Regions from separate parts of the Comamonas sp. AG1104 genome, predicted to be linked through region 3. Evidence: predicted binding sites of a transcription regulator. Region 3 holds the regulator's gene; each other region holds the start of a gene.
What was found. The regulator LexA, encoded in region 3, represses DNA repair genes until DNA is damaged. The targets are predictions, from matches to a motif close to ACTGTATNNNNATACAGT.
Positions count from the first base shown of each region.

Region 1: a site for LexA is predicted at 4,278-4,295, ahead of DFO48_RS02905 (VRR-NUC domain-containing protein). Genes of this name have one in related genera too.
Region 2: a site for LexA is predicted at 2,397-2,414, ahead of recA (recombinase RecA). Genes of this name have one in related genera too.

Region 1 covers NZ_QQAS01000001.1:662,495-672,285, reverse strand. The annotation lists gene DFO48_RS02910 (ATP-dependent DNA helicase) at 88-2,532, opposite strand; gene DFO48_RS02905 (VRR-NUC domain-containing protein) at 2,529-4,202, opposite strand; gene DFO48_RS02900 (carboxymuconolactone decarboxylase family protein) at 4,416-4,745, shown strand; gene DFO48_RS02895 (potassium transporter Kup) at 4,796-6,709, opposite strand; gene DFO48_RS02890 (type 1 glutamine amidotransferase) at 6,928-7,710, shown strand; gene DFO48_RS02885 (YwqG family protein) at 7,837-8,601, shown strand; gene DFO48_RS02880 (ribosomal protein L7/L12) at 8,639-9,343, shown strand; gene DFO48_RS02875 (efflux transporter outer membrane subunit) at 9,398-9,791, opposite strand, start outside.
Region 2 covers NZ_QQAS01000004.1:347,235-357,025, reverse strand. The annotation lists gene DFO48_RS13465 (hypothetical protein) at 1-508, opposite strand, end outside; gene recX (recombination regulator RecX) at 571-1,047, opposite strand; gene recA (recombinase RecA) at 1,230-2,339, opposite strand; gene DFO48_RS13450 (MarR family winged helix-turn-helix transcriptional regulator) at 2,478-2,969, shown strand; gene DFO48_RS13445 (response regulator transcription factor) at 3,079-3,756, shown strand; gene DFO48_RS13440 (sensor histidine kinase) at 3,848-5,290, shown strand; gene DFO48_RS13435 (tripartite tricarboxylate transporter substrate binding protein) at 5,511-6,488, shown strand; gene DFO48_RS13430 (SPOR domain-containing protein) at 6,579-7,409, opposite strand; gene DFO48_RS13425 (biotin--[acetyl-CoA-carboxylase] ligase) at 7,574-8,404, opposite strand; gene DFO48_RS13420 (SET domain-containing protein) at 8,549-9,055, opposite strand; gene DFO48_RS13415 (DNA topoisomerase III) at 9,173-9,791, shown strand, end outside.
Region 3 covers NZ_QQAS01000005.1:299,952-309,742, forward strand. The annotation lists gene DFO48_RS16005 (LysR family transcriptional regulator) at 1-589, shown strand, start outside; gene DFO48_RS16010 (GntP family permease) at 795-2,204, shown strand; gene lpxK (tetraacyldisaccharide 4'-kinase) at 2,300-3,343, shown strand; gene DFO48_RS16020 (Trm112 family protein) at 3,441-3,632, shown strand; gene kdsB (3-deoxy-manno-octulosonate cytidylyltransferase) at 3,636-4,412, shown strand; gene adk (adenylate kinase) at 4,802-5,458, shown strand; gene DFO48_RS16035 (asparaginase) at 5,735-6,718, opposite strand; gene lexA (transcriptional repressor LexA) at 6,801-7,472, shown strand; gene DFO48_RS16045 (hypothetical protein) at 7,643-8,065, shown strand; gene DFO48_RS16050 (hypothetical protein) at 8,485-8,730, shown strand; gene DFO48_RS16055 (universal stress protein) at 8,875-9,336, shown strand; gene DFO48_RS16060 (hypothetical protein) at 9,643-9,791, opposite strand, start outside.

The sequences.
Region 1 (9,791 bases), on a different contig from region 3:
CTTTGCCCCAAGTATCAAGGCAGGCGAAAGCCGTTCGAGCAGGATTACAAACGGAGATGTGAGCGAGCGTTTCTTGCAACCATGCGTTCAAAAACCTCGGCCGCCCACTTCAATCTGCCACCAGGCTGGCAGCAGTGCACGCACCTCGGCGCGCGCGAAGCGGTCGTCCATCAGCACCAGAACGCCACGATCGTACTCGCTGCGTATGACCCGGCCAGCTGCCTGCACCACCTTGCGCAGGCCAGGGTAGAGATAGGTATAGTCATAGCCCAGCCCCACTCCCATGGCCTGATCCATGGCTCGCTGCATGGCTTCGTTGACAGGATTGAGCTGGGGCAGACCCAGCGTGGCAACAAAAGCACCGATCAGACGGCTGCCGGGCAGATCCACGCCTTCGGAGAACGCCCCGCCCAGCACGGCCAGACCCAGGCCCCGACCGCCCTCGACAAAGCGGGCCAGGAATTCGGCACGCGCGGCTTCGTCCATGCGGCGCTGCTGCAGCCATAGCGGCAGCTGCGGGTGCAGACGTTCCAGAGTGGCGGCAACCTGCTGAAGATAGTCAAAACTGCTGACAAAACACAGATAGTTGCCAGGCAGTCGTGCGTATTGCTGCGCGATCAGCTCGGCCATGGGGGTCAGCGATGCATCGCGATCTCGCCAACGTGTCGAAATATGGCGTGCGATATGCACCTGCAGCTGCCGGGCTGCGAACGGCGCCGGAACATCCAGCCAGGCCGTATCCGCAGGCAGCCCCAGTAGATCGCGATAGAACTGTGGCGGACTCAGCGTACCCGAAAACAGCACCGTGGCCTGTGCCGCCTCATGGCGTGCCGCCAAATGCGGCGCGGGCACCACATTGCGAATGCACAGCGTGGATGTCGGCGTACGCACTCTGCTCGCACGCTGCAGCGGCGTGGCCAGTTGAATATCAAACAGCGCATGCGGCCCGAACTGATCAGCCAGCGCCTGAAAATGCAGCAATTCCCAGTAAAAATCCAGCAAGGCATGGTCGGCAAGTGCAGGCTGCCCTCCTGTGGCCGCATGACCGACTATCTCCTGCTCAGCCAGCTGATCCGCTATTGCGCCTGCGGCCCGTTGCATGGCGCCCAGCAGCACACCAGGAATGCTCTCGTAGCTTTGGTAACTGGTCTGATCCTGGGCCTTGTTCAGCGCCTGCCACTGGCGCTGCAGTGCATCGAGTGCCTTTTTGACAGCACCTGTCGCGCCCTGGCGAGCCTGCGCCAGATCAAGCTGAGACAGCGGTGCCGTATACATGCTGCGTGCGCGCTCCAGCAGATTGTGCGCCTCGTCCACCAGCACACCCACACGCCAGTCCTGCTGCAAGGCCAGCGCATAGAGCATGGCGGCACTGTCGTAGTAATAGTGGTAGTCGGCCACCACCACATCGGCCCAGCGCACCAACTCTTGCGACAGATAATAGGGACAGATGCCATGCTCCAAGGCCAGAGTCCGCAACGCCGGTCCATCCCAGAGCGGCAGTTGCAGCGCCTGTTGCCTGGCCGCAGGCAGTCGGTCAAAGAAGCCACGCGCTAACGGACAGGACTCTCCATGGCAGGCCTTGTCGGGATGCTCACAGGTCTTTTCGCGCGCCTTCATGTCCAGGACACGCAGTGGCGCAAACGATGCCGATGCCGATGCCGATGCCGATGCCGATGCCGATGCCGATGCCGATGTCGATGCCGGCAAGGCTTGCTGCAGCTGGCCCAGCGCATGCAGGGCCAGTCCATGGCCAGTGCCCTTGGCAGTGAGAAAGAACAGCTTGTCCAGACCGGCTGCATCAGCCTCCGAGGCCCCCTTGGCCATGACTGCTGCCATGCTCTTGAGCATGGGAAAAATCGTAGCCAGGGTCTTTCCGATGCCGGTCGGGGCCTGGGCCATCAGGCAACGACCGCCTTCGATGGCATGGGCCGTACGATAGACGGCCACGGCCAGCTCCCGCTGCCCGGATCTGAAAGCCGGCATGGGAAATTTCAGCTGCGCCATGGCCCCATCGCGCGCCTGACGGTGGGCGTCCTCGCGACGTGCCCATTCGAGATAACGGGCACATTGCAACTCGAAAAAGGCTTGCAGTTCGGTGGCAGAGCACTCTTCCACCAGCACGGTCTCCTCTGCGCTGCCGATCTGGAAATAAACCAGCGCCAGCTTGATCCGCTCAAGGCCGCGCTCCTGACACAGCAAATGACCATAGACCCTGGCCTGGGCCCAGTGCAAGGCCCGGTGATGAGGGCGCACGCCGTCGAGCCGGCCCCGGTACGTCTTGATCTCTTCGAGTTGCTGCTTGACGGCATCGAAGCCATCGGCCCGGCCGCGAACCTGCAGCTCTTCGAACCGGCCGCTGAGCGCCAGCTCCGTTTCGTAGCCACTGATGTTTTTACGCCGTTTCTGCACCACGGCATGGCCTTCCATACCCTCCAGCGCACTGGGCGCAGGCGTGAAGCGCAGATCCAGATCGCCGCCGCGCGCCGTGAACTCGCACAGTGTGCGTACTGCCACGCTAAGCGCAGGCTTCATGGCGCGCCACCTTCGTCACGCCACTGTACATGGCAGACGCTCACGGGAATGCCCTGCTCCGTGCAATAGGCCAGCCAGCGAATCTGGTTGTCCTGCAGCTTGTCACCCGGCGCTTTGACTTCCACCAGCTCATAGCGTGAACCGGAATCGGACCGCCGGGGCCAGAAGCGCACCAGATCGGGAAAGCCGGTGCGGTTGGCTTTCACATCCAGCAGCAGCCGTGTGAACAAAATCCGCAGATGGACTGCAGGCATGCAATCGAGCGCCAGCTCCAGCAGTTCTTGCGTCAATGTGCCCCAAAACACGAACGGCGACTGGACCCCTTGCTTGTCGGCAAAACGCCGGCAAATCGAGGCCCGATAGCGACCGTCCTCCAGCTCGGCCAGACAGGCGTCAAACATGGGCTGGCGGCGCAGCACAAAATCCGGTGCGCCCAGATCGGACGGCCCACTCTGGAAGGGATGAAAAAACGCCCCCGGCAGCGGCGCAAAGATGGCGGGCCAGCACAGCAGACCGAATAGCGAGTTGACCAACGCGTTCTCCACATAGAACACCGGCGCATCGTCTCTATGCCAATGGAATTGAAGCGCGAACTCCACCGCCATGGGCTGGGTGGGTCGGTCCAGCAGCACATCGCTGCGCAGGGCCGCCACGGCCGGGGCCAGAGCAGGCTGGCGCCCCGCAGCCACCAGCCCCAGGCTGCGGCTCAGACGCGGCAACATGCGCGCCACGCGCTGACGCTCCTCTTCACTTTCAGGCGCGGCTTGCGCCTGGCTGGCAAGAGCCAGCGCCTGGTCGAAGCATTGCATGCGCTCCAGCACGCGAATATGACGGTGACGTGCACCCGCATAGCGGCTGGCCCCATAGGCCTGAGCTGCCAGCGGCCAGTCCTGCAGCCTCTCGCACTCCTGGCCAAGCTTCAGCAGGACCTTGGCCCTGCGCATGTCCAGCCACGGGTTTTCGCTATGGTTTTCAACAAGTGCAGGCAGCAGTTGTGCGGGCTCCACGCCTTCATCGAGAGCCTGGCGCCGGGCCGATATCTCCAGATAGAAGTCCAGATCTTCGCGGCGCTGAAATGCGCGCGAGTCAGCATCCAGCGCCACCGGCTCATAGCGGAAAATACCGAGGTCGGCCAGCACGAACTCCGACCAGTCCTGATAGAGATTGCCAAAGAACATCAGCCTCAGACGCTCTCCCAGCTCGCCCACCATGACGCGCCAGACTGGCTCCACGGCCCCTGGGTACCAGACGGCATAAGACCGGGGCTCGGGTTGCCTCTCGGCCAGCAGCTGCAGCATCTCGGCCTTACGCATGGAAGAACACAGTTCAAAACCAGTCAAGATCCGCAATAGCTCGGGTTTGGTGTGCAGGCCGAACAGCTCGACCACCTCCATGGGCTCGGTGGCACTGAGCCAGCCACGCTCAAGCAGGGGCGCTGCGGCATCAACCGTCACTGGAATCTCCTCGTAGGCCAGCTTGCTGGCGCGAAACCAGGGCCCGCGCCGCATCAGCATGCGTACCAGCAGCGCCCTGGAGCTCTGTGGCAGGCGTGCAAAGCCGGCGATGAAATCAACCTCCTGCTCGCTGAGCAGATCGCCATAGCGCTGCGCCAACCAGTCCAGCGCCTGCTGGAAGTTGTGCAGATAGTAGAAGCGGTGCGGCGGAAGAATGGCGGCTTGGGATTCGGTCACGATGACGCATTACAAAATGCTTGGCGAGAAGATGGGTGGATGCCAACGATGGGACCTGTATTTTCATACAGTTCGAAAATCCCTGCAGATTCACCCACTCAACGATTGCTGCTCAGCGGACGAAACGCTTGTAGCTTGAATGCCCGATGACAGTGGCACACAATCAAAGCTTCATTCAACAAGGAGCAGGCAATGCTGGACTGGAACGAATACCGCAAGGAATTGGCAGGCAGCCTGGGAGAGTTTTCCGAGTTGAGCCCAGGCACCATGGAGGGCTACAAGGCCCTGTCCAGCGCGGGCAAGAAGACCGCTCATCTTGATGCCAAGACTCGCGAGCTGATTGCGATTGCCGTGGGCGTTACCACGCGCTGCGACGGCTGCATTGCCGTGCATACCAAGGCTGCCAAGGCAGCCGGTGCCAGCCGGGAGGAAATTGCCGAAGCTCTGGGTGTGGCTGTGGCCTTGAATGCGGGCGCCGCCATGGTCTACTCGGCGCGGGCCCTGGACGCTTTGGACGAATAAGACTCTAAAAACATGGTAGCCAGTGCTTGGCTGGCTTGCCTCCCTACCATTCAAAGCACGACCTGCGTGCCCAGCTCCACCACCTGGTTGGCTGGCAACTTGTAATAAGTCGCCGCGCTGGCCGACTGTCGGGACATCCAGCCAAACAGAGCGCAGCGCCAGGCGGAAAGACCGCCGGGCCCGTCCACCACCTGCACCCTGGCCACGAAAAAGCTGGTCGTCATGGGGTCCAGATTCGGTATCTCGCCATCGACATCCGGTGCAATCCGCTGGAGCGCCGCCGGAATATCAGGCTGCTCGCGAAAGCCGAAATGCATGTCCAGTGCCCAGACCCCATTGCACATGGGCTTCAGTTGCAGGCGCTCGCCATCATGCACATACGGCGTGTTCTCGTTGATCACGTGGAGAAATACCGTCTGCTCATGCATGACCTTGAAATGCTTGAGATTGTGGAACAGCGCGTTCGGCACCAGCTTGGGGTCGGAAGTCAGATAGACGGCCGTGCCGGACACTACCGGCACGCCGCTCATGGGCGAGCTCATCAGATCGCTCATGGGAATATCAAGGCGACGGCGATGTTCGGCCACCAGTTGGGTGCCGTCGCGCCATGTCGTCAGCGCAATGAAGATGATGGCGCCCAGCGTCAGCGGCAGCCAGCCGCCCTGCTCCAGCTTGGTCAGGTTGGAGGCAAAAAAACCTATCTCCAGCACCGCAAAACAGGCCAGTGCTGCCAATGTGGCGACTCTTGCGCGGCTGCGCCCCAGATAGACCACAAAGCCCACCAGCATGGTGGTGATCAGCATGGTGCCCGACACGGCAATGCCATAGGCCGCCGCCAATGCCCCCGAGGACTTGAAGGCCAGCACCAGCGCGATCACGGCCAGCAGCATCAACCAGTTCACGCTGGGGATATAGATCTGCCCCTGCTCCTGATCGGAGGTATGCAACACACGCACACGCGGCAGATACCCCAGACGGCTGGCCTGCAGCGTCATGGAATAAGCCCCCGAGATGGTCGCCTGCGAGGCAATCACCGTGGCAGCCGTGGCCAGCACCACAAAAATCAGCAACCAGGACGGCGAAGCCAGCAAGAAAAAGGGATTGCTGGCCGCAGTCGCATCGCGCAACAGCAACGCGCCCTGGCCGAAGTAATTGAGCATCAGAGCCGGGAACACCAACCCATACCAGCCCAGACGCACGGCCCGGCTGCCGAAGTGACCCATATCGGCATAGAGGGCCTCTGCACCTGTCATGGCCAGAAACACGGCCGATAGCAGGAAGAAGGCCTTGTCCGTGTGTTGCACGGCGAAGCGAAGCGCATGCAGCGGGTTGACGGCCTCCAGCACCATGGGCGTCTGCACAATGCTGGCCACACCTGCCCAGGCAATGCATAGGAACCAGACAATGGTGACCGGGCCGAACAGCCTCCCCACCACACTGGTGCCCTTCATCTGAATGGAAAACAGTCCGATCAGAATACCTATCGTGATAGGTACGATGAAATGCTCGAACTCTGGCGTGGCAATGCTCATGCCCTCCACGGCAGAGAGCACAGAAATCGCCGGCGTGATGATGGCATCACCATAGAACAGTGCAGCCGCAAACACGCCGGCCCCGACCACAAAGCGGGAGCGGCGCGACTGATCGCCCATCACGCGGTGGGCCAGCGCCGTCAGCGCCAGCACGCCGCCCTCTCCATCGTTATCGTGGCTGAGCACCACCCACACATACTTGATAGCGACGATGACGATCACAGCCCACAGCAGGGCCGAGAGCGCGGCCAGCACATTTTCGGGACCCACCGTCAGCCCATGTGTGCCTGTAAAAGCCTCCTTGAAGGCATAGAGCGGGCTGGTGCCGATATCGCCAAAAACCACGCCCAAAGCCGCCAATGTCAGTGCCGACTGGCTGCTGCCCTGCCCCGTACTCCCAGCCCCATGAAGCCCGTGTTTGCTTTGTGACATAGCCATGCTTTTGCAGTGATAAAGGCCACCGCAGCCGGGCGGCGGCAGCCCAGTATGGCACGCTGACGGAAATTGAGAAGCCTGGATGACGCCGGACCGAGCTGTCTTTCTTTATGCAATCTTGATAGCAGCAGCCACAATCCATACTAGGGCTTGAGGCCTGATTTTCTAGATTCAAGGCTTCACAACAACCGGCTTGCCCTTCAAGCCCGTCTCCCATGAAGCCTGTCGCCATCCTCCAGCACGAAGCATCGCAAGGTCCCGGCATCCTGCTCGACCATCTGCGTCAGCAAGACATTGCCCATGTGCTGCTAGATCCCTGTGCCGAAGGCGCGGCCCCGGCCAATGCGCGCGACTATCGCGGCATCATCGTGCTGGGCAGCAACCATTGCGCCAACGAGCAGTTGCTCTGGATCGATGAAGAGCGCTGCCTGCTGCAAAGTGCCCTGCAGTACGACATCCCCGTGCTGGGCCACTGCTTCGGCGCGCAAATGCTGGCCCGCGCCATGGGCGCACGCGTATGGCGCAACCCCTGCCCGAACATAGGCTGGAGCGAAGTCCGTATCACCCCCAGCGCCCAGCAACTGATGAACCTGCCCGCGCAAGCCACCATCTTCAACTGGCATTACGACACATTCGACATTCCGATGGCCGCCAGGCGCACCATGTACGGACAGCATTGCCTGAACAAGGGCTTTGTCCATGGCCGGCAATGGGCGTTTCAAGGCCATCTGGAAGTGACCGCAGACAGCGTGCGCCAATGGTGCGGCGAGGGCCACGATGAGCTGCTGCAGGCCCGGGGACCGGCCGTTCAGAGCGAGGCCCAGATCCTGAACCGGCTGCCGCAACACATAGACCGGCTGCATGCCATGGCTCTGCGCACCTACAAGGCATGGACCGATCAGTTGGACAGGCCGGTGTCGGTTTCGTGCAGCAATTCCTCGGAAGCTTTGAGCCGATTTCGCCTTAAGTCCAATGCATACCTTCGCATGCAGCTATGAATTTGCAAGCATCAGAGTCCAGGAATGCAATGAACAGACGTTTTTTTGCATCTGGCGGACGGTCTCTGGCAAGGCACGGCCGCTGTCTGGGTCAGAATAGCCTGCAAACTCACTGCTCCAAGCTTCATGGACTTCACAACGCTTGAAAAACACCTGGATGCCTCGCCACTGCTGAAGGCGCACAAGCAATACTTTCTGAATCTGGCCCAGCCCGCCGTGGCCATTCGCCTGGGCCACACAATGGGCACGCCCCTGCAAAGCCGCTTTGGCGGCCAGCCCATGGTGCCTGCGGGCTTTGCCTGGCCCGAGCATCCGGACGGCCACTACCTGTTTGTCGGACAGGTCAACTTTGCCGAGCTCCCGGGCGGGCCCGGCCGCCCTGCAGAGCTGCCGGCCAGCGGCCTGCTGTCGCTGTTCTACGGCTTTGACGAGGACGACGCCATCTTCTGGCGCGACCAGGACTATCTCAAGGCCTTCTACTGGCCGGACATCAGCGACATGCATGAGATCCAGGCTCCCCACCAGTGGGTCACGGACAGCCGTGCGCTTCAGTTTGAGAACGGCATCGACCTTCCTCGTCACGAGGAGCTGCGCAAGGACTGGCCAGTGGAGTTCGATGAACTCCAGGACTGGCTCCATGGGCTTGAGGAAAGCGGCGATCTGCCTCGCGACTATCTGCTGGGCCGCCCCTCCTGGGACAGCCTGGGCTACGACCCCACGCCCGAGGCCGAGGAACACCCCGGCAGCTCGCACTGGCGCTCTCTACTGACGCTGCAGTCGCATGAGCAGTTCCACTGGTGCTGGCAGGACGGCGCACGCCTCATGGCCTTTATCGAGGATGCCAGGCTACGCGCCAGGGACTTCAGCCATTTGCAGGTGGACTGCGGCTGACGCCGGGTTCAACAGCCACAACCATAAAGAGCAGTTCATGCCCACACAAATTTCAGCAGAGATCCTCAGGCACTGGCAAAACGGTCACAAGATCGAAGCCATCAAACAGCTGCGCGAGCAAAGCGGGCTGGGTTTGAAGGAGGCCAAAGACCTGCTGGAAGCCAGCGACGAGCCGGACTTTGTCCAACATGGCGCAGCAGAGCGGACGCAGGCCATGCAGCAGTTGCGCGAGCAGCTGGACAAACTGGGCATGAAGGATGCCACTTTGCTGCTGGATCAGCTGAATCGGGCCGACACCGTGCCCGGCAGCTCCTTCTCTTCCATCAAGACCACCACCACGACCGTCAATGGCAAGACCACCACCAGCGTCACCGTGAGCGGCGATCATGCAGAGGCCATAGAGGCGTTGATGTCCGGCGCGAACACAGTGCCCGCAGAAACCAGGGCCGAGGTGGAAGACGCCATGGCACGCGGCAACAAGATCGAGGCCATCAAGCTGCTGCGCGATGCCACGGGCCTGGGTCTTGCCCAGGCCAAGGACCATATCGATGCGGCCATGGATGGGATTGCGCTGGACTGGCAGATCCTGCAACGGCAATCGGTGCAGGCCAGCGTACCAAACCGCTTTCAGCCCGGAGCGCCATCGCCGGGAGAAGTCCCCAGAGGGCAAGGCCGGTATCTGTGGCTGCTGGTGCTGGCACTGGCTGCCGTCGGCCTTTGGTATTACTTCAAGATGCTTTAAACCCATAAAACACAGGCGGAGAAGGCTCACTTTCCAGGAGCTTTCGGCTCAGATTCAAGGTTGCGGGGCAGTTGCATCGGCCAACTGCCAGCCGCCACCCAGTGCCTGGTACAGCGCCACGGCGTTTTCCAGCTGGCTCTGACGCAGGCGCAGCACTTCCTGCTGCACGGCAAACAGATTGCGCTGGGCATCCAGCTCCTCCAGATAGCTGGCGTAGCCGGCCTCATACCGATCCTTGGCAAAACCCAGGGTACGACCAAGCACTTTTTCGCGTTCCTTGGCATGCTCCCACTGGGCTTGCAGCTGCTGGGAACTGACCAGGGCTGTTTCCACATCGCCAAAGGCCTTGATGACCACACCGCGATAGGCATAGGCGGCCTGATCGCGCTGGGCAGATGCCGCATCGAACTGGCCCTGCAGGCGACCGCCGTTGAACAGCGGGGCCAGA
Region 2 (9,791 bases), on a different contig from region 3:
TGCGCACCACGAACTGCACGGCACGCCCGTTGCCGACCCAGGGCTGCAGATGCTCCATCGCAGCGCCCACGGTGAGCAGGTCGGCCGCCTTGTGCAGGGCCTTGTGAGCGCTGGGCAGGGCCTCGATGCGCTGCGCCAGCATGGCCGCCAGACGCTCGGCCAGGCCCTGACCGTAGCGCGCCACCAGCTTGCCTGCCGCGCGAGCGCGGCCCAGCTGCAGACCGACCATGAGATAGGCGGGGATGATGAAGATCAGCACCACAGCCACCAGCAGCGGCGGCGACATCAGCAGGCTGATCACGGCGCCGTAGATGCCGGTATGGGCCGAGGCATGAATGCCCTGGCCGGGGTCGGCCATCAGGCGGGAAAAATAGAACACGGCCGCGCCGCAGCCCAGCACCAGGGCCAGCAAGGCACCGAGCATCAGGCCGCCCAGCAGCGATTTGCCGGCACTCAGGCCCACGCGCAGGGCGGATGGGGCATCAGGGGGTTGCGAAGCAGTCAGCACGTGGGTCCCTCCGGTGTAAGAAGCTGTTGCCGCCGCAGGCGGGCGGGGACCGGGTGGCCGCCTCAGTCCTCGTCCTCGCAGTCGGGTGCAGGGGAGTATGGGGCATCGCGCAGCACGCGTGAAGCCACATCTGCCGAAAAGCCGCGCGAAGCCAGAAAGCGCAGCTGCCTGGCCTTTTCCTTGAGGTCGACGGGCACGCTGCCAAAGCGCTTGCACCACAGCGCGCGCGCGCGCTGCAGCTCGCTGCCGCGCAGCTGCTCGCCCGCCTGACGCACGGTCTCGTCATCAAGCCCCTTGCTGCGCAGATCATGCACCAGACGCGCTGCACCATATCGGCCGGCCTTGCTGCGCAAGACAGACTCGACCACGCGCTCCACGCTGATGAAGCCCCGCTGCTCCAGCTCGTCGAGCACGGCATTCAGATCATCGCCCTCCTCTACATGGGCGGCCAGCTTGCGCTGCAGCTCCAGCCGCGAATGCTCGCGCTGCGCCAGCAGCTTGAGGGCGCGGCCCTTGAGTGAAAGCTTGGCAAAGCTCACGACGCATCTCCAGAAACAAAAAGGCGCAGGACGAACCTGCGCAAAGATGGCAAACCTTTTGAGCAATGAGGCCCGTACTCAGACACTGGCGTTCATCAAGCCAGGGACATCAAGCAAGGGCCGCACCGCAGCGAGGATGTCGTCCCCTTTCGCGAAAGGCGCAAGCGCCTCAGGGGGAAGAATCAGCCTTCAATCACTCCGTCCTTGTCCACCTTGCCCTTGCCGCCCTTGGCAGGCTTGGCTTCGGCAGCCGCAGCACCGTCCACGGGCAGCAGCTTGATGCCCAGGCTTTCGCGGACCTTGTTTTCGATCTCAATGGCCAGCGCGGGGTTCTCGCGCAGGAACTCACGCGAGTTGTCACGGCCCTGGCCGATTTTTTCGCCGTTGTAGGCATACCAGGCACCGCTCTTTTCCAGAATCTTGGCGTTCACGCCCATATCCAGAATCTCGCCTTCGCGGCTGATGCCTTCGCCAAACAGAATGTCGAACTCTGCCGTCTTGAAGGGGGGCGAGACCTTGTTCTTCACGACCTTGACCTTGGTTTCGTTGCCGATGGCCTCGTCGCCCTTCTTGATGGTGCCGGTGCGGCGGATATCCAGACGCACGGAGGCATAGAACTTCAGCGCATTGCCGCCGGTGGTGGTCTCGGGCGAACCGAACATCACGCCGATCTTCATGCGGATCTGGTTGATGAAGATGACCATGCAGTTGGTCTTCTTGATGGTGGCCGTCAGCTTGCGCAGGGCCTGGCTCATCAGGCGGGCCTGCAGGCCGGGCAGGGCGTCGCCCATCTCGCCTTCGATTTCGGCCTTGGGCGTCAGTGCGGCCACCGAGTCGATGACGATCAGGTCCACGGCACCCGAACGCACCAGACTGTCGCAGATCTCCAGGGCCTGCTCACCGGTGTCGGGCTGGCTGATCAGCACGTCGCTGAGGTTCACGCCCAGCTTCTGGGCATAGCTGGTGTCCAGCGCATGTTCGGCGTCGATAAAGGCGCAGGTGCCGCCCTGCTTTTGCATCTCGGCAATGACCTGCAACGTCAGCGTGGTCTTGCCCGAGGATTCGGGACCGTAGATTTCAATCACGCGGCCACGAGGCAGACCACCTACGCCCAGCGCGATGTCCAGACCCAGAGAGCCGGTGGAGACGACCTGAATGTCTTCGATAGCCTCACCTTCACCGAGCTTCATGATGGTGCCCTTGCCGAACTGCTTTTCGATCTGGGCCAGGGCTGCAGCCAGGGCTTTGGCTTTTTCGCTGTTGGCGTCGTTGGTCTTGGCGATGGCGTTCATATCAGGCTCCGAAGTAGGTGAATGACTGTCTGTGGCCAGCCCTGTTGTTGCATTCAGGCTGGATGCTTGAACAGTAGTTTAGAGGCTGATACTGCGAATTTATTTAAATATTTAGTCAGTTTGCCTTACTATTTATTCATGTCAGAAATCGCCCCCGTCACCCCGCCCGCCGATGCCTGGCGCCAGACCCATCTGGGCCGTCTGCTGGGCCATGCCATGCGCCGCTTCGATGCGCGCGTGCTGCAGCTCATGGCGCGTGCAGTGGAGGTGCCGCTGGCCCTGTCCAATCTGGCGGCGCGCGACAAGGTGGGGGCAGCCCATATCCACATCACGCGCCATCTGTCGCTGGCTGGCGACCGGCTCACCGATCTGGCCGACAAGGCCGGCATGACCAAGCAGGCCATGGCCGATCTGGTGACGCAGTGCGAAGCCTGGGGCCTGGTCACGCGCGAGGCCGACCCGCATGATGCGCGCGCCAGGCGCGTGCGCTTCACCGATGCGGGCCTGGCCTGGCTACAGGCTTTTCACGACGCCGTAAGCCAGGCCGAGGCCGAGTTTCGCGAAGCCGTGGGCGCGGATGTGGCCACCGTGGTCGCGCTGGGCCTGGAAGCCTATGCCGAAGGCTACTGAGATTCGACGCCTGTAAGCGGCTGTCGAGAATTGCCCCGAACAGCCATGGGCCATCCCTACAATGGCAGCAAAAGTGCAAACAGGCACACATAACAAGCAGGAGACACACATGCGCATACTGATTGCCGAAGACGACCAGGTGCTGGCAGACGGCCTGCTGCGCACGCTGCGCAGCTCGGGCGCCGTCGTCAGCCATGTGGCCAATGGCAGCGAGGCCGATACCGCCTTGCTGACCAGCAGCGAATTCGATTTGCTGATTCTCGATCTGGGCCTGCCCAAGGTGCACGGCCTGGAAGTGCTCAAGCGCCTGCGTGGGCGCGGCGATGCGCTTCCGGTGCTGATTCTCACGGCCGCCGACTCGATCGAAGAGCGCGTACAGGGCCTGGACTATGGTGCCGATGACTACATGGCCAAGCCGTTTGCGCTGTCCGAGCTGGAAGCGCGCGTGCGCGCCCTCACGCGTCGCGGCATGGGCGGCGCCAGCTCCACCATCAAGCACGGCCCGCTGGTCTATGACCAGACCGGCCGGGTGGCCACCATCGACGGCAAGATGGTGGAGCTGTCGGCGCGCGAGCTGGGCCTGCTGGAGGTGCTGCTGCAGCGCGCGGGCCGTCTGGTCAGCAAGGACCAGCTGGTGGAGCGCCTGTGCGAATGGGGCGAAGAGGTGAGCAACAACGCCATCGAGGTCTATATCCACCGCCTGCGCAAGAAAATCGAGAAAGGTCCGATCCGCATCGCCACCGTACGCGGCCTCGGTTACTGCCTGGAAAAAATCACCCCCCCCTGAGCGGCTTTGCCGCTTCCCCCCAGGGGGACGGCAGCCTTGGCTTCGGGGCGGCCCTCGCTGGCTGCCTCTTGCATGAGATAGCGCCCCACCCATGAAGATCTTTCAGCGTGAGCAGCGATCCCTCTTTGGCGAGATCCTCGACTGGATGCTCACGCCGCTGCTGCTGCTCTGGCCCGTGAGCCTGGCGCTGACCTGGCTGGTGGCCCAGGGTCTGGCCAACAAGCCCTTCGACCGCGCGCTGGAGTACAACGCCCAGGCCCTGGCTCAGCTGGTCATCGTGCAACGCGGCAAGGTGCAGTTCAATCTGCCGCAGTCGGCCAGCGAGATCCTGCGCGCCGATGAATCGGACACGGTGTTCTTCCAGGTCAGCGGCACCAGGGGCGAATATCTGGCGGGCGAGCGCGACCTGCCCCGCCCGCCCGCCATCGACGAGGACCCGCCCACCGGCACGGTGCTGCTGCGCGACGAGGAATACAAGGGCATCGATCTGCGCGTGGCCTACATCTGGGTGCGCATGCCGCTGCCCGGCGAGCCCAGCGCTCTGGTGCAGGTCGCGGAAACACGCGAAAAGCGCAGCGTGCTGGCCACGGAAATCATCAAGGGCGTGATGCTGCCGCAGTTCGTCATCCTGCCGCTGGCCGCCCTGCTGGTGTGGCTGGCACTGGCGCGCGGCATCAAGCCGCTGCACCGGCTCGAAGAGCGCATCCGCGCGCGCAAGCCAGAGGATCTCTCGCCCATCAACCACAAGGATGTGCCGCTGGAGGTGGTTCCGCTGGTCGATTCGGTCAACGATCTGCTGCAGCGTCTGCATGACTCCATCGCCACGCAAAAGCGCTTTCTGGCCGACGCCGCCCACCAGCTCAAGACCCCGCTGGCGGGGCTGCGCATGCAGGCCGACCTGGCCCAGCGCGAGGGCACGAATACCGAAGATCTGAAGCGCTCGCTGGCGCAGATCGGCCGCTCCAGCATGCGTGCCACCCATACTGTCAACCAGTTGCTGGCACTGGCACGGGCCGAGAGCGCCGTGCCCGCCATGCAGGGCTGCAACCTTGTGCGCATCGTCACCGACGTGGTGCAGGACTGCCTGCCGCGCGCCATGGACAAGCACATCGACCTGGGCTACGAGGGCGCCGACGCCAGCACGCCCGGTGTCTGGCTCAACGGCAATGCCACGTTGCTCGCCGAGCTGGTGCGCAATCTGGTGGACAACGCCATCAACTACACGCCATCGACCAGCGAACAGCCAGGCGTGGTCACCGTGCGCGTGCAGGCCGATCATTTCGGCCAGATTCTGCTGCTGCAGGTCGAGGACTCAGGCCCCGGCGTGCCGCTGGCCGAGCGCGAACTGATCTTCCAGCCCTTTTACCGGGCGCTGGGCTCCGAAGCCGACGGCTCCGGTCTGGGCCTGCCCATCGTCATGGAAATCGCCCGTCAGCATGGCGCGCAAGTGCTGTTGCAAGATGCCAGGCCCGGTCATACCCCGCCGGGGGCGCTGTTTACCGTGCGCTTCAAGGCCATGCCCGGACAGCAGTGAAGCGCAAGCTCGAAATGCACCAATTCGGTGCCAGCCAAGGCTCAGAAGCCGCGCCAGACTTGGCTTTGCGCCCGTTTGCCCCGATGCGGATATCGGAAACTGCGTATTTGGCAAGTTCTCGCTTACCCTAGAATCAATTCGATCATGGGTTGTCTGAAGAGTCGCTATTTGTGCTCTGCAGGACAACAATTTGGAATCACTGGATCCTGGGAGCTTTTTGATGCAACGACGTCAATTCATCTACACCGCCGCTGCTGCCGCAGCCGCTTCTTCTTTCTCCGGCATGAGCATGGCGCAGGACACATCGCGTCCTCTGCGCATCGTCGTGCCCTTCCCCGCAGGCGGCCCTACCGACATGGTGCCCCGCAATATGCAGGACGTGCTGATCAAGCTGCTGGGCGGCCAGGCCGTGGTGATTGAAAACAAGGCCGGCGCCGGCGGCTCCATCGGCATGGCCGAAGTGGCCCGTGCCACCGATGGCGTGACCTTCGGTATCGCCACGCTGTCCACCCATGGCGTGAACCCCGCCGTGTTCAAGAAGCTGCCTTACGACGCGATCAACGACTTCGTGGGCGTGACCGAGATCGTCAAGGCCCCCGGCGTGCTGGTGATCAACCCCAAGCTGATTCCCGTGAAGACTTTTGCCGAGTTTGTGGCCTACCTCAAGGCCAACCCCGGCAAGGTGTCCTATGCCACCCCCGGCAACGGCACCATCGGCCATATGTGGGGCGCCCAGTTCCTCAAGAGCACGGGCACCGAAATGCACCACATTCCCTACCGTGGCTCGGCTCCGGCCATCAACGACGTGCTGGGCAACCAGGTTCCCGTGTACTTCGACCAGGTGAACTCGTCCCTGCCCCATATCAAGTCGGGCAAGGTGCGCGCCCTGGCCGTGTCCTGGCATGAACGCCTGGACGTGCTGCCCGATGTGCAGACCTATGCGCAGGCCGGTCACCCCGATCTGAACGAGCCTTCCTGGTTTGGCCTGGTGGCCCCCAAGAACACGCCCGCCGCACAAGTGGAACGTGTGCAAAAAGCCATCATTGCCGCACTCAAGGATCCCGCCGTCAAGCAGCGCATGGCTGCTCAAGGCCTGTACCCCTCGGGCACATCGAGCGCCGACTTCACCAAGCAGATCGCCAGCGAAGTGGCCAAGATGAAGAAACTGGCCGCTGTTGCCAATATTCATCTGGACTAAAAACAGGAGCTGGTTACGCTTGTCGCAACTGGTTTTCCAATGCAAAAGGCCTGCAAATGCAGGCCTTTCTTGCGATAGCAGCTACGAAAATTACTTGGCACAGGCCTGCAAGGCCTTGGGTACCAAGTTCTTGCCGGCCAGCGCGGCCACTTCGTTGCGCAAGGTCGGTGTGGCCTTGGGCAGGCGCAGCGCATAGGTCGTCACATCGGGGCGCTCCTGCACCACGCGCGCCGTGCGCACGCCCTGGCGCGCGAAAGTGGCCAGTTGCCGCTGGGCGGCTTCTTCCGTCGAAAAACGCCCCAGCGACAGACCGGGCTCGAAGCTGCCGCCGGCGCGGTCGAAGTCGATATTCATCAGGCGCAGCTCGCCGCGCTTGCGGTCCATGAACTCGGCGTCTGGGAACTTGCCCATATAGACCATCCAGCGCCCCCCCTGATGGCTGGCCACCAGCTCCCAATCGCTCTTGGACTTGCCCGCCAGCGCACGGCGAATGCTGTCGGCCTGCGCCTCTTCGATGCCGTTGGCCTGATAGCAGGCCTCAGGCTCCTTGATGGCGGTCTTGGCATCCTTGGCATCCTTGGCATCCTTGGCATCCTTGGTGTCCTTGGCGTCCTTGGTTTCCCTGGCCGCGACGGTTGCAGCTTCAGGCTTGCCATCCGACTTGCTTTCGGGAGCGGCGGGCGGCGCGCTGTCGTCCACCGCAGGCGCTTCAGGCTCCGAAGTCTTTGCGGGTTCAACGGCCGGAGCTTGCGCCGCTTCGGGCTGTTGCAGCTCCAGGGCATCCGGTCTGATCTGCTCCTGAAGGCGCTGCGGCTCGGACTGCAACTCCGGCGCCAGTCCCATGCCGGCCAGATAGCCGTGGCTCCACAGGTAGTAGCCGGCATTGCCCAGTACCAGGAGCAGAAAAACGATTCTCAGCATAGGTTTCTCACATCAGTTATCCATGGGCTGCAGCCGCTCGCGGGCAGCCGGGCAAGGGCCTGGGCGGCCCCGCCGCCCCGCAGCGAGGGCTGCGTCCTTCTCCCCTAGCGCGCAGCGCGTAGAGAGAGGAGGAAGGCGCAAAGCGCCTCAGGAGGTGCTTCATTTCAAGCCTGCAGCGGGCTGCCAGCCGGACGCACGCTGATTTCGGAACTGGTCACGGCTTGCAGCCCGGTCGCGGTACGCACCAGGAAGCCGCCATCGGCAGCCACACCCTGAGCCATGCCGCTCGTGCCGTCGCTCAGATTCACCTCGCGTCCAGCCAGCAGATCGCGCTGGGCAAAACGCTGCATCAGCGGAGCAAAGCCATGCAGGGCAAAGCTCTGCACCTCGGCCACCAGGTTGGGCAATATGCAGGCCAGGGCCGTGGGCGCATCCAGTGCGGCATCGAGTTCCTGCAGGCAGGCCGGGGCCGTGCGCATGCCGTCACCGGGACGCGGACGTACATTGATGCCGATACCGATCACCACATAGCGCGGCGCTGTCATATCGTGCTGCTGGCCGCCGACAAAGCTGGCGGTCTCGATCAGAATGCCGGCCAGCTTGCGGTCGCCTTCCAGCCACAGATCGTTGGGCCATTTGATGCCGATCCTGGGCGCAGCCCCCGCTGCAGGAAGCTGGGGCTGCAGGCTCTCGGCCACGCTCACGCCCACCGCCAATGACAGCCCCGACCAGTCGCGCGGTGCCAGCGGCAGGCCCAGCGAGAACATCAGCGAATCACCGACGCCGCTGACCCAGTTGCGGCCCAGGCGGCCTCGGCCCTGGGTCTGCTGCTCGGCAATCAACAGCACCGGGTCCGTCAGCCCGTCGCGCGCGCGGCGCATGATTTCGGTATTTGAGGAATCGATGGTCGGCAGCACCTCGACCGTAAAGCCCGGCAACTGCGGTGCAATGGCTTCCCACAAGGCTTCGGCATTCCAGTGAATCGGCTGAGTCATTTTTTATCTATCCAAATCTAAAAACTGGCGCAACGCAAGTCAAAAACTGACGCGACCCACACCAGAGGCGCCAAGCAAGGGCCGTCCCGCAGCAAGGCTGTCGTCCTCCTACGCGAAGCAGAGAGGGGGAAGTGGCAAAGCCGCTCAGGGGGAGCCTTGGGGCATCGGAGGTTTCCAGCCCCTTTTCGGCGCCAGCATGGTGCCGCGGCAGTTCGCAGCGCCGCAGTAGCAGGCATATTCAGCCTTGAGCTTGGCCGTATAGCGCTCCTCCACCATCAGGCCATAGTCGTAGTTCAGTTCCTCGCCCGCTGCAATATTGCGCAGCGCCACGATATAGACGCGACCGTCGATCTCGTCGGTGTAGCAGTTGGGCGCGCAGCTGTGGTTGATCCAGCGCGAAGAATTGCCCTTGTGCGTGGCATCTATCACCCGCTCATCATCGACCTGAAAGTAAAAAGTGTGATTGGGCTGGCTGGGATCATGCGGATGACGGTCCTGCGCCTCCTGCCAGTCAATCACTTCACCCACGTACTCAATAATGGTTTCGCCTTCCGCAATATCCTGCGCGGCGAAAACGCCTTTGCCATGAACGCCAGAGCGCCGGGTCTGGATGCGGCGACCCGTTGAAGAGGCCAGTGATGTGCGGGGCATGTTTTCTCTGATACTTTGAATATGCACACATGTGCGCATGCGCGCGCGTGAGAAGCGAATTGTATGAGCCTGAGTTTTGATTCGGGTTCAGGTGGTTAATGACGACGAGAACACACAATGACTAAAACCCTGGTGATTGCAGAGAAGCCTTCTGTCGCACAGGACATCGTCCGTGCGCTGACCCCGGTGGCAGGCAAGTTCGAAAAACACGATGACTATTTCGAATCCGACAGCTATGTGGTGACCAGTGCGGTCGGCCACCTGGTGGAAATTCAGGCGCCCGAAGAATTCGATGTCAAGCGCGGCAAATGGAGTTTTGCCAATCTGCCGGTCATTCCCCCGCGCTTTGATCTCAAGCCCGTGGACAAGACCAAGACCCGCCTGAACGCCGTGGTCAAGCAGGCCAAGCGCAAGGACGTGACCGAACTCATCAACGCCTGTGACGCGGGCCGCGAAGGTGAGCTGATCTTCCGCCTGATCGAGCAATACGCGGGCGGCGCAAAGGGCGGCCTGGGCAAACCAGTCAAGCGCCTGTGGCTGCAATCCATGACGCCGCAGGCGATTCGCGACGGCTTCAACAATCTGCGCAGCGATGCCCAGATGCAAGGCCTGGCCAGCGCCGCGCGCAGCCGCTCCGAAGCCGACTGGCTGGTGGGCATCAACGGCACGCGCGCCATGACGGCCTTCAACTCGCGCGACGGCGGCTTCTTCCTGACCACCGTGGGCCGCGTGCAGA
Region 3 (9,791 bases):
GCATGTGCTGGTGCCGCTGATTGCTGGATTTCGTGCACGCTACCCCGAGGTGGAGCTGGAGCTGAACTCCAACGAAGGCATCATCGACCTGCTCGAAAGACGCACCGACGTGGCATTTCGCATCGGCGCGCTCAAGGACTCCACCCTGCATGCCCGCCCTGTAGGCATCAGCCGCATACGCGTGCTGGCCAGCCCAGCCTATCTCAAGCGTCACGGCATGCCCACCAGTCCGGAGCAGCTCAAGCAGCACAGCCTGCTGGGCTTTACCCAGCCCGAATCGCTCAACGACTGGCCGCTGCGCGACGCCGACAGCAACGCCGTGCGGATTCGTCCGGACATTGCCTCCTCCAGCGGCGAGACATTGCGGCAAATGGCGCTGGCCGGCCTGGGCATCGTCTGCCTGTCGGACTTCATGACCCGCACTGACCGCGAGCAAGGAAATCTGGTGCAGCTGTTCAGCAAGCACACACTGGACATCTGTCAGCCCATCAATGCGGTCTACTATCGAAACACCGCACTGGCGGCGCGCATCACCTGCTTTGTGGACCATGTGGTGGAAACGCTGGGCAGTCGACCCTTCGGGACCTGAGCGGCGCGAGCCGGCCCGGCGCTGTCATAACTGTGTCGCGATGAGGCTGCGCGATGGGCCTGCAGCGCAGCACTTGTGGGGTGAAGCTGAGCCGCAGCAGCAGAGCAGAATCGAGCTTCTGCGGCAGGCGGCTGCTGGCGCGGCACAGACTGCGCTGCTTTTGACTTGAACGCCGTGACTGAACGGTTTGCTTAGGGAGGTGCATGTGATCAGCATTTTGGGCATCGTTCTTTCACTCGGTCTACTCATCACTTTGGCCTATCGCGGCGTCAGCGTGCTGCTGCTGGCGCCACTGACAGCCTTGCTGGCCGTAGCCTTCGGTGCACCGTGGCTGATGCTGGCCAGCTACACCCAGATCTTCATGGTCAGCCTTGGCGGCTTTGTCATCGCCTACTTTCCGCTGTTCTTGCTGGGCGCGGTCTTCGGCAAGCTCATGGAAGCCTCGGGGGCGGCTCACATCATTGCCCAGGGCATTGCGGCAGCACTGGGCGAGCGGCGCGCCATACTCGCCGTGGTGCTGGCCTGTGCCGTTCTCACCTACGGCGGCGTTTCCTTGTTTGTCGTGGCCTTTGCGGTATATCCCATCGCCCAGGCACTTTTTAGGCGTGCCAACATCCCGCGCCGCCTCATGCCGGCCACGATTGCGCTGGGAGCCTTTACCTTCACAATGACGGCGCTGCCCGGCACGCCGGCCATCCAGAACGCGATACCCATGCCCTATTTCGGCACCACGCCATTTGCCGCACCGGGACTGGGCCTGATCGCCGCAGCCGTGATGCTGATGCTCGGCCTGTGGTGGCTGCACTGGCGCAGCGCGCAGGCGCGCTCCAGAGGCGAAGGCTTTACCGCCGAGGATGAAGCCCAGCAGCCAGCAGACGAACTTGCTCCAGCGGCAGAGGCCGCCCCCAGCCACCTGGAGCTGGCCAAGGCCTTGCTGCCTGTTGCCGTGGTGATCGCTCTGAACTACCTTTTATCGGTGCATGTGCTTGCAGGTCTGGACACGCGCTATCTGGCCGAAGCCCGTTTCGGCGCCACCAGCATCGAGGCGCTGCGCGGCATCTGGGCCGTGATTGCGGCCCTGACCGCGGCAATCTGCCTGCTGGTCGCCCTGTGGTGGAGCCGCCTGCCACAGCTCAAGCAACTGCTCGACGAAGGCGCCAGCGCCTCGGCCCTGCCGCTGCTGAACACTGCCTCCCAGGTCGGTTACGGTGCGGTCATCGCCTCGCTGGCAGGCTTCACGCTGATACGCGATGCGGTGCTCAACATCTACCCGGACAACCCACTGATCTCAATGTCGATCGCCATCAACATTCTGGCCGGCATTACCGGCTCGGCCTCGGGCGGCATGAGCATTGCTCTGCAGACCCTGGGCAGCACCTGGCTGCAGATGGGCGAGGCTGCAGGCCTGTCGCCCCAGCTGCTGCACCGCGTCACGGCCGTCGCCACGGGCGGACTGGACACCTTGCCGCACAACGGCGCCGTCATCACTCTGCTGGGCATCTGCAGGCTCACGCATCGCCAGTCCTATCTGGACATTGCCATGGTGGCCATAGTCCCTGCCGTCGCTGCCCTTGCCGTCATCGTGGCGCTGGGCAGCCTGTTTGGCAGCTTTTGATCCCAAGCTCCCGGGGTCAGGGCCCAGGTATTTGCGCTTCACGCAGGCCCGTTGGCTGCAGGAACTCCGGCCGCGCCCGTATGATCCGAACCCCTATGCCTCAAAACACCGTCCAAGCATCCTCCTCGCAACATGGCTTGCGCGCACTCTGGCGCCGGCGTGGAGCGGGTGCCTGGCTGCTGTGGCCGCTATCGCTACTCTATGGAGTGCTGCAGGCCTGGAACGCCAGGCGCATGCGCAGCCGCCAGCAAAGCACGGGTCTGCCAGTCATCGTCGTCGGCAACGTGATTGCAGGCGGCGCAGGCAAGACCCCCGTGACTCAGGCCGTGGTGGCCCACCTCAAGGCCAGGGGCTGGCAGCCGGCCATCATCTCGCGTGGTTATGGCCGCAGGATCGAGAACGGGCAGGATTGCCGCGAGGCCCTGCCGGACAGCCCCGCCAGCGAAGTCGGCGACGAGCCAGCCCTGCTGGCCCGCAGCACCGGCGTACCGGTCTTTGTCGCCTCCAGGCGTCTGGAGGCGGCGCAAGCGCTTCGCCAGCGCTACCCGCAGGTCGATGTGATCGTGAGCGACGACGGCCTGCAACATCTGGCCCTGGCACGCGATGTGGAGTTGTGCGTCTTCAATGATGAAGGGGTCGGAAACGGTTTTCTGCTGCCCGCAGGCCCGTTGCGCGAGCCCTGGCCCCGTCCGGTGACGGCCACACTGCATGCCGGCCAGCCGCCCAGGCCGCTGGGCACTTCCCCCGCATTCGCGCTGCAGCGCAGCCTGGCCGACACTGCCTGCAACGGCCATGGCCAGAGCATCCCGCTGCACAGCCTGGCCGCTCGGAGCCCGGAGGCTGTGGCCGCCGTGGCACGCCCCGAGTCCTTTTTTGCCATGCTGGCCGCCCAGGGAATCACTCCGGCAGCGACCCAGGCCTTGCCCGATCACTATGATTTCGAGAGCTTCTCGCGCAAGCTGGGAAACGACAAGCCCTTGATTTGCACCGAAAAAGACGCCGTCAAGCTCTGGCGCAGGCATCCCGAAGCCTGGGCCGTGCCCCTTAAGCTGCAGCTGCCGCAGGCCTTCTGGGAACTGCTGGATGCGCAGCTGGCCAAGGCCAACGCCAATATTCGCCGCGATGGCAAGCCAGCCTGACTATCATTGAGCCTATGGATCGGCCTCGGCTGATCACCCCTTTTTTGCAGCGCCAGCCCCCTGCTGGCACCCTCATCCCGTTTTGCAGGAATATCCCATGGACGCCAAACTTCTCGAACTGCTGGTCTGCCCCGTCACCAAGGGCCCGCTGCGCTTTGACCGCGAGCATCAGGAGCTGATCAGCCACAGCGCGCGTCTGGCCTACCCCGTGCGCGACGGCATCCCGGTGCTGCTGGAAAACGAAGCCCGCACACTGTCCGACGACGAGCTGGAAGAAGAAAAGCAATAAGTCATGAGCTATACGGTACTGATCCCGGCCCGTCTGTCCTCGACCCGTCTGCCCGGCAAGCCGCTGGCCGATATTGCCGGCTTGCCGATGGTGGTGCGCGTGGCCCAGCGCGCGGCTGTGGCCGGCGCAGCCCGCTGCGTGGTGGCGGCCGACGACGAGAGCATTGTGGCGGCCTGCGCAGAGCATGGCGTCCAGGCCATTCTGACGCGCAAGGATCATCCAAGCGGCAGCGACCGTCTGGCCGAAGCCTGTGCGCAACTGGGCCTGTCTGGCGACGAGGTGGTCGTCAATGTGCAAGGCGACGAGCCGCTGATCGACCCCAAGCTCATCGAAGCCGTAGCACAACTGCTGCTGGCCCGCCCCGAAGCCAGCATGGGCACGGCGGCTCATCCTATCGACAGCCTGACGGACTACCGCAACCCGAATGTGGTGAAGGTGGTCTGTGACGCCAAGGGTCTGGCCAGCTATTTCAGCCGCGCGCCCATCCCTTTCTCGCGCGACCACGGCGATGAAGCCTGGTGGCAGACGGCGGCCCCCAAGGCCGGTCACACAGGTTTCACACCGCTGCGCCATATTGGCATCTATAGCTACAAGGCCGGTTTTCTGCGCGAGTTCCCACAACTGGCACCCGCGCCGACCGAAGCCATGGAGCAGCTGGAGCAGTTGCGCGCCCTCTGGCACGGCCACCGCATTGCCGTGCATATCACGCCCGATGCACCGGGTGCCGGCGTCGACACGCCCGAAGACCTTGAGCGCGTGCGCGCTGTTTTTGCTGTTTGAGAAAAAGACCTGCGCACCTTGGCGACACCGGTGCGCAGGCCATCTTCTTCCAGGGATGCTCCCGCATCAAGCCAGCAGCAGCCCCGCCGGCCAGAGCAGCCCAAAGGGCCCTGGGCCAGTCCAGGAAAGCGCTGATCGCTATACTTTCCGCATAGTCAAAATAGCATATGTAACGGTTTCGGCACTTGGATTACAACTACAGCAATCGCGTTTGCAGCGGATCCATGCCTTCAATTGGCCGCACTTGTGACAGCCTTGACTGAATTGTGTAAGCCTGTGTTGGTCTTGTGCGTGCTATCCTTGCCCGCGAAAAAATACGGCCCGGGGACTACGGACGACCACCCGTCTGCCTGGGCCAGCAAGAATTTCTACTCTCCTCAAGGATTTCCATGAAACTGATTTTGTTGGGTGCACCCGGCGCCGGCAAAGGCACTCAGGCGGCCTTCATTTGCCAAAAGTACGGTATCCCTCAAATCTCCACGGGCGACATGCTGCGCGCCGCCGTCAAGGCTGGCACCCCTCTGGGTCTGCAAGCCAAGGCCGTGATGGACGCCGGCCAACTGGTCAGCGACGATCTGATCATCAACCTGGTCAAGGAACGCATTGCTCAGCCCGACTGTGCCAAGGGTTTCCTGTTTGACGGCTTCCCCCGCACCATCCCCCAGGCCGACGCCATGAAGGCCGCCGGCGTGAAACTGGACTATGTGCTGGAAATCGACGTGCCCTTCGACGCCATCATCGAACGCATGAGCGGCCGCCGCAGCCACCCCGCCTCTGGCCGCACCTACCACGTCAAGTTCAACCCTCCCAAGGTGGAAGGCAAGGACGACGTGACCGGTGAAGACCTGGTGCAGCGCGAAGACGACAAGGAAGAAACCGTCAAGAAGCGCCTAGACGTCTACAGCAGCCAGACACGTCCTCTGGTGGACTACTACAGCAACTGGGCCAAGGCCGATGCAGCAGCGGCCCCCAAGTACCGCGCCATCAGCGGCACAGGTAGCGTTGAAGAAATCACCGAACGCGCTCTGGCCGCTCTGGCTTCCTGATCGCCCTGATCACTCGCTCATGGAGCCTTGCCGACTTTTCGCGGCCAGGCATCTCTGGGCAAAAAAGGCCGGTGTCCTCACCGGCCTTTTTTGTTCTTGAAGCTCGTGCTCCCGCCCTTCCGGCCGACATCAGTCCGGTGCGAAAAAGCTGTACCGAGGATGGCGTTGGAGCCATCAATATTCATAGCTGCCTGCGCCTACACTCATTGGATTTCAAACCAAAACAGCATAGATACTCTGTATCAATAAAGGCCAGAAGCTCTCATAATAAGAGCATCAACCCAATGCGCGAGGCCAGCCCATCAGCTCCAGCATCAGGCTGATTCGGGCCTTGGCCGCCGGCAGGCTGCTCACACGGCCATCCAGCGCTCCCTCGGCCTGCACCACCTGTCCCTCCTCGCACCGGGTCGTGATGCGCAAAGCCATGCCCTGCGCCTGCGCCCAGTCCAGGGCTGGCCCCAATGCCTGATGGACCGTCCCATTGCCCGTGCCCACCACCACCACGGCACGCACGCCTGCCGCATGCCAGGCCTGCATCACCGCCAGCGCCACTGCACTGTTGCAGCCCGCATGACTGTGCAGCAGCTCCACCTGGGGCCATTGACCTGCGGGCGGTAAAGCGATCGCAGGCGAGCCAGCCGCAGCAGCCCCAGGCAGTCCGCCCGTAGCCCAGCGCAGCAGCCCCTCTTCCACCCAGCCCTGCGGACCGGCGCCGCTGCCATCGAAGGCATCCACACGGTAGGGATGCACCTTGCGCACCTGGCGTGCGCTGAACACCCGGCCCGCCACCACGGCAAGCACACCGCGACCAGCAGCCTGCGTATCGGCCGCACAGGCCACGGCATCGCGCAGATTGCCCGGACCGTCGGCCGAGATGGCTGTGGCCGGGCGCATGGCACATGTCAGCACCACGGGCTTTGCCGGGCGCAGAACGCATTGCAGGAACCAGGCGGTTTCCTCCAGGGTGTCGGTGCCGTGGGTGATGACAATGCCGCTCACATCATCTCGCGCGAGCAGCTCGGCACAGCGCAGCGCCAGTGCATGCCAGGTCGCGTGATCCATATCCTTGCTGTCCAGCTGCGCCAGCTGCTCCGCCTGCAGTGACGCAGCAGCAACGCGCTCCAGGTCCGGCACGGCCTGCAACAGCTGAGCCACGCCCAGTTGGGCCGCACGATAGCCCACGCTGGCGCCAGCCTGCTCGGCGACACCTGCAATCGTGCCGCCCGTGCCCAGGATGACGATATTTTTGTCACGTTCCACTTGCAGTCCTCTTCAAACTGATTAAAAATACAGGTACTGGATGAACACACAGTATTCATCATCGATCGATCAAGGAATGCCCATGGACCACCCCAAGCTCACTCCCCGCCAGCAGCAGATTCTGGACCTCATCCAGTCCACCATCGCTCGCACGGGTGCGCCCCCTACCCGGGCCGAGATTGCCAGTACCTTTGGCTTCAAGTCGGCCAACGCTGCAGAAGAGCATTTGCAGGCACTGGCCCGCAAGGGCGTCATAGACCTGGTCAGCGGCACATCGCGCGGCATTCGCCTGCGCGCCGATACCGTGCGCAACATCAATGCGGCACGCGGCGCCAGCTTTGCGCTGCCGCTGACGGCCCTGGCACCGCTGGTGCTTCCTCTGGTTGGCCGCGTCGCTGCCGGCTCGCCTATTCTGGCCCAGGAACATATCGATCAAAGCTATTCGGTCGAGCCCAGCCTGTTTGCCGCCAAGCCCGACTACCTGCTCAAAGTGCGTGGCATGTCCATGCGTGATGCGGGCATCATGGACGGCGACCTGCTGGCGGTACAGGCTACGCATGAAGCGCGCAACGGCCAGATTGTGGTGGCCCGCCTCGGTGATGACGTTACCGTCAAGCGCTTCAAGCGCACTCCTCAGGGTATCGAGCTGCTGCCCGAGAACCCCGACTACAAGATCATTCACGTCGATCCTGAAGAACCATTCGCCATCGAAGGCCTGGCTGTAGGCCTTATCCGCAACAGCATGTTCATGTAACGGGCAGACGACCCCTCCTCCGTCTATGCAGCGGAGGCACCGAGCCTCTTCCCCTCTCAAGCCCAGGTGGTAGGCGCGAAGCCGTTGAGCCTCGCCCTGGGCGGAGCTTTGCCGAAAGAATGCAATCCTGCCCTTATCCATGCCGCAAGGTCATCAAAAGGAGTTGCCAAATGGGATTCGCCACATCACTGCAGGCTTTGACACGCCTGACCCTGAAAAGCCTGCCTGCCACGCTGTCGCTCAACCCGAACTTCAGCTCCGATGACGCAAGCGAAACCGCTGCAGAGCACGTGTCCTTCACTACCAATCGTCCAAAGGCGAAGCAGATCGGCGTCCCTGTCATCCGCGCCAACCGCAGCCGCAGTCGTCTGGGCAGCAAAACGCTTCCCCCTCAGGTCTTTGCAGCGACCCCAGAGCTGCACTCGCCAATAGCCGACCAGTCGATGCAAGCGGCCTCTCCACGGCTTCTCAAAATCGTGCAGCGAGAACCGAGCAAGCAGCCCGAATGCCTGCTGATCTGCGGACGCATGGCCGATGTCTGCGCCGCGCTGGAGCGTATGGCACTCCATGAGCAAACAGCCCCGCAAGTCTGAAAGCACAGTGAGGTTTGACTGCCTGCATTGATGCGGCCCCGAGCCCGACCCGCGCTAGGCCCGCAGGCGATGCAACAAAGCTACCATATGCATCCGACAGCAAGCCATCTCAACGCTCTTGATCCATCGGCTGGCAGATATGGCGCCAGACAACTCTACCCACAGTGCATAGGCGAAAAACTCGATATCGTCAGTGCGGGCCCTCTGTATTTGCGCCGAACGATCTGGATCGCCATGTAAATTTTTTGCCGATGCTCTGCCTGGGCCTGTCAGCCGGAACGCATTTCGCACAAGCCTCGCAGTCTGCAGAACTCCTTGTCAGGCGCGAATATCCGTCAGAACGGATACCCGGATCAGGGTATTGCGGCACCTCTTCGACAGTGGAAACATTCATATACACATGTCAACGAGGGCGTCCTATGAGTGCCTACCGCAAGCTCTTGCAGCACATACAGGCCAAAGACGCCAATGGAGATCTGCGCCTGATTCTGGTCTATCAGAGTTTTGATGAGATCGACATGCCGCATGGAGTCTCCATACGTCCATCTTCCATTTACTTTGAAACTGCCGATCACCAGGAGGTCAACTGGCTCAATCCACAGCAGTTCGAGATAGAGGCCACTGGCGAAATCCTCAATCGCGTTCCCTCTTCGCCCGAGGAATGAGACAACTCGACGCGACCGACCCTCGTTACAGAGTCTTACCTCCTATCTACAACTGTGCCGCATTCAAAAACTAGGCATTGCGCGGCTCGAAATATTGGAATAAATTGATTCTCAGGCACATCTTCCGGCATCAGGAGGCTGAACATGTTCAAGCACCTGCTCATTCCCACCGATGGCACCAAACTGTCAGAGGCTGCCGTGCGTGCTGGCGTTCTGCTTGCGCGTGAGCAAGGCGCCAAGGTGACCGGCCTTTATGTCATGCCCGACTACCGCGCCATCATCTACGGCGCAGACGCACTGTTGACTTACAACAGCGCAGAGTTCGAGCGAAGTGCCAACAGCGATGCAGATGCGGCTTTGCAGTTCGTTGACCAGATTGCCAGACCTGAAGGCGTACCCTGCAACTTTGTGCGGGTCACCCACGCCTCTGTTTACCAAGCCATTGTTAAGCAGGCGCAGGAATTGCAATGCGACCTGATTTGCATGGCTTCACACGGTCGCAAAGGTATCGGCGGAATTTTGCTGGGCAGCGAAACCCAGCGCGTCCTGACCCACAGCCATGTCCCGGTGCTGGTACACCGGCCCGCTTCCACCGGCAAACATTAAGGAGCCAGAAATATCGAATAGCAGTCCTGCATGTCGCACGCTTGCCTCGATACAAGATGGGCTCAAGCGACTTGCAAGTCATGGCTGCAATATGCAGGCCAGCCAATCAGGAGTTGCTGGCCGCACCCGATGGGGCAACCTGTCAACCGTTCAAACGCGTCAGCAACAGTGCAAGAGCGATAAACGGCGATTGAGACCAAAGTAGCGCCTCAGCCAACTATTCAAATGCATTGACTGTGTGAGCTGCAGAACCGGATCGAGAGGACCCCGAAACTTGCCCGCCTTGCGCGGGCATTTTTTTGGCTGCTAAGCACATCGCTCCGATACTTCTCCCAATCGCTCACGATGCCCAGGCAAGGTGAACAGAATCTGGAGATTCTGCGAGTCCATTTGCTGCACGACGATGGAGCCGTCTTCGTGCAGATAGATCCGCACAGTGTGTGCATCATCCAGAT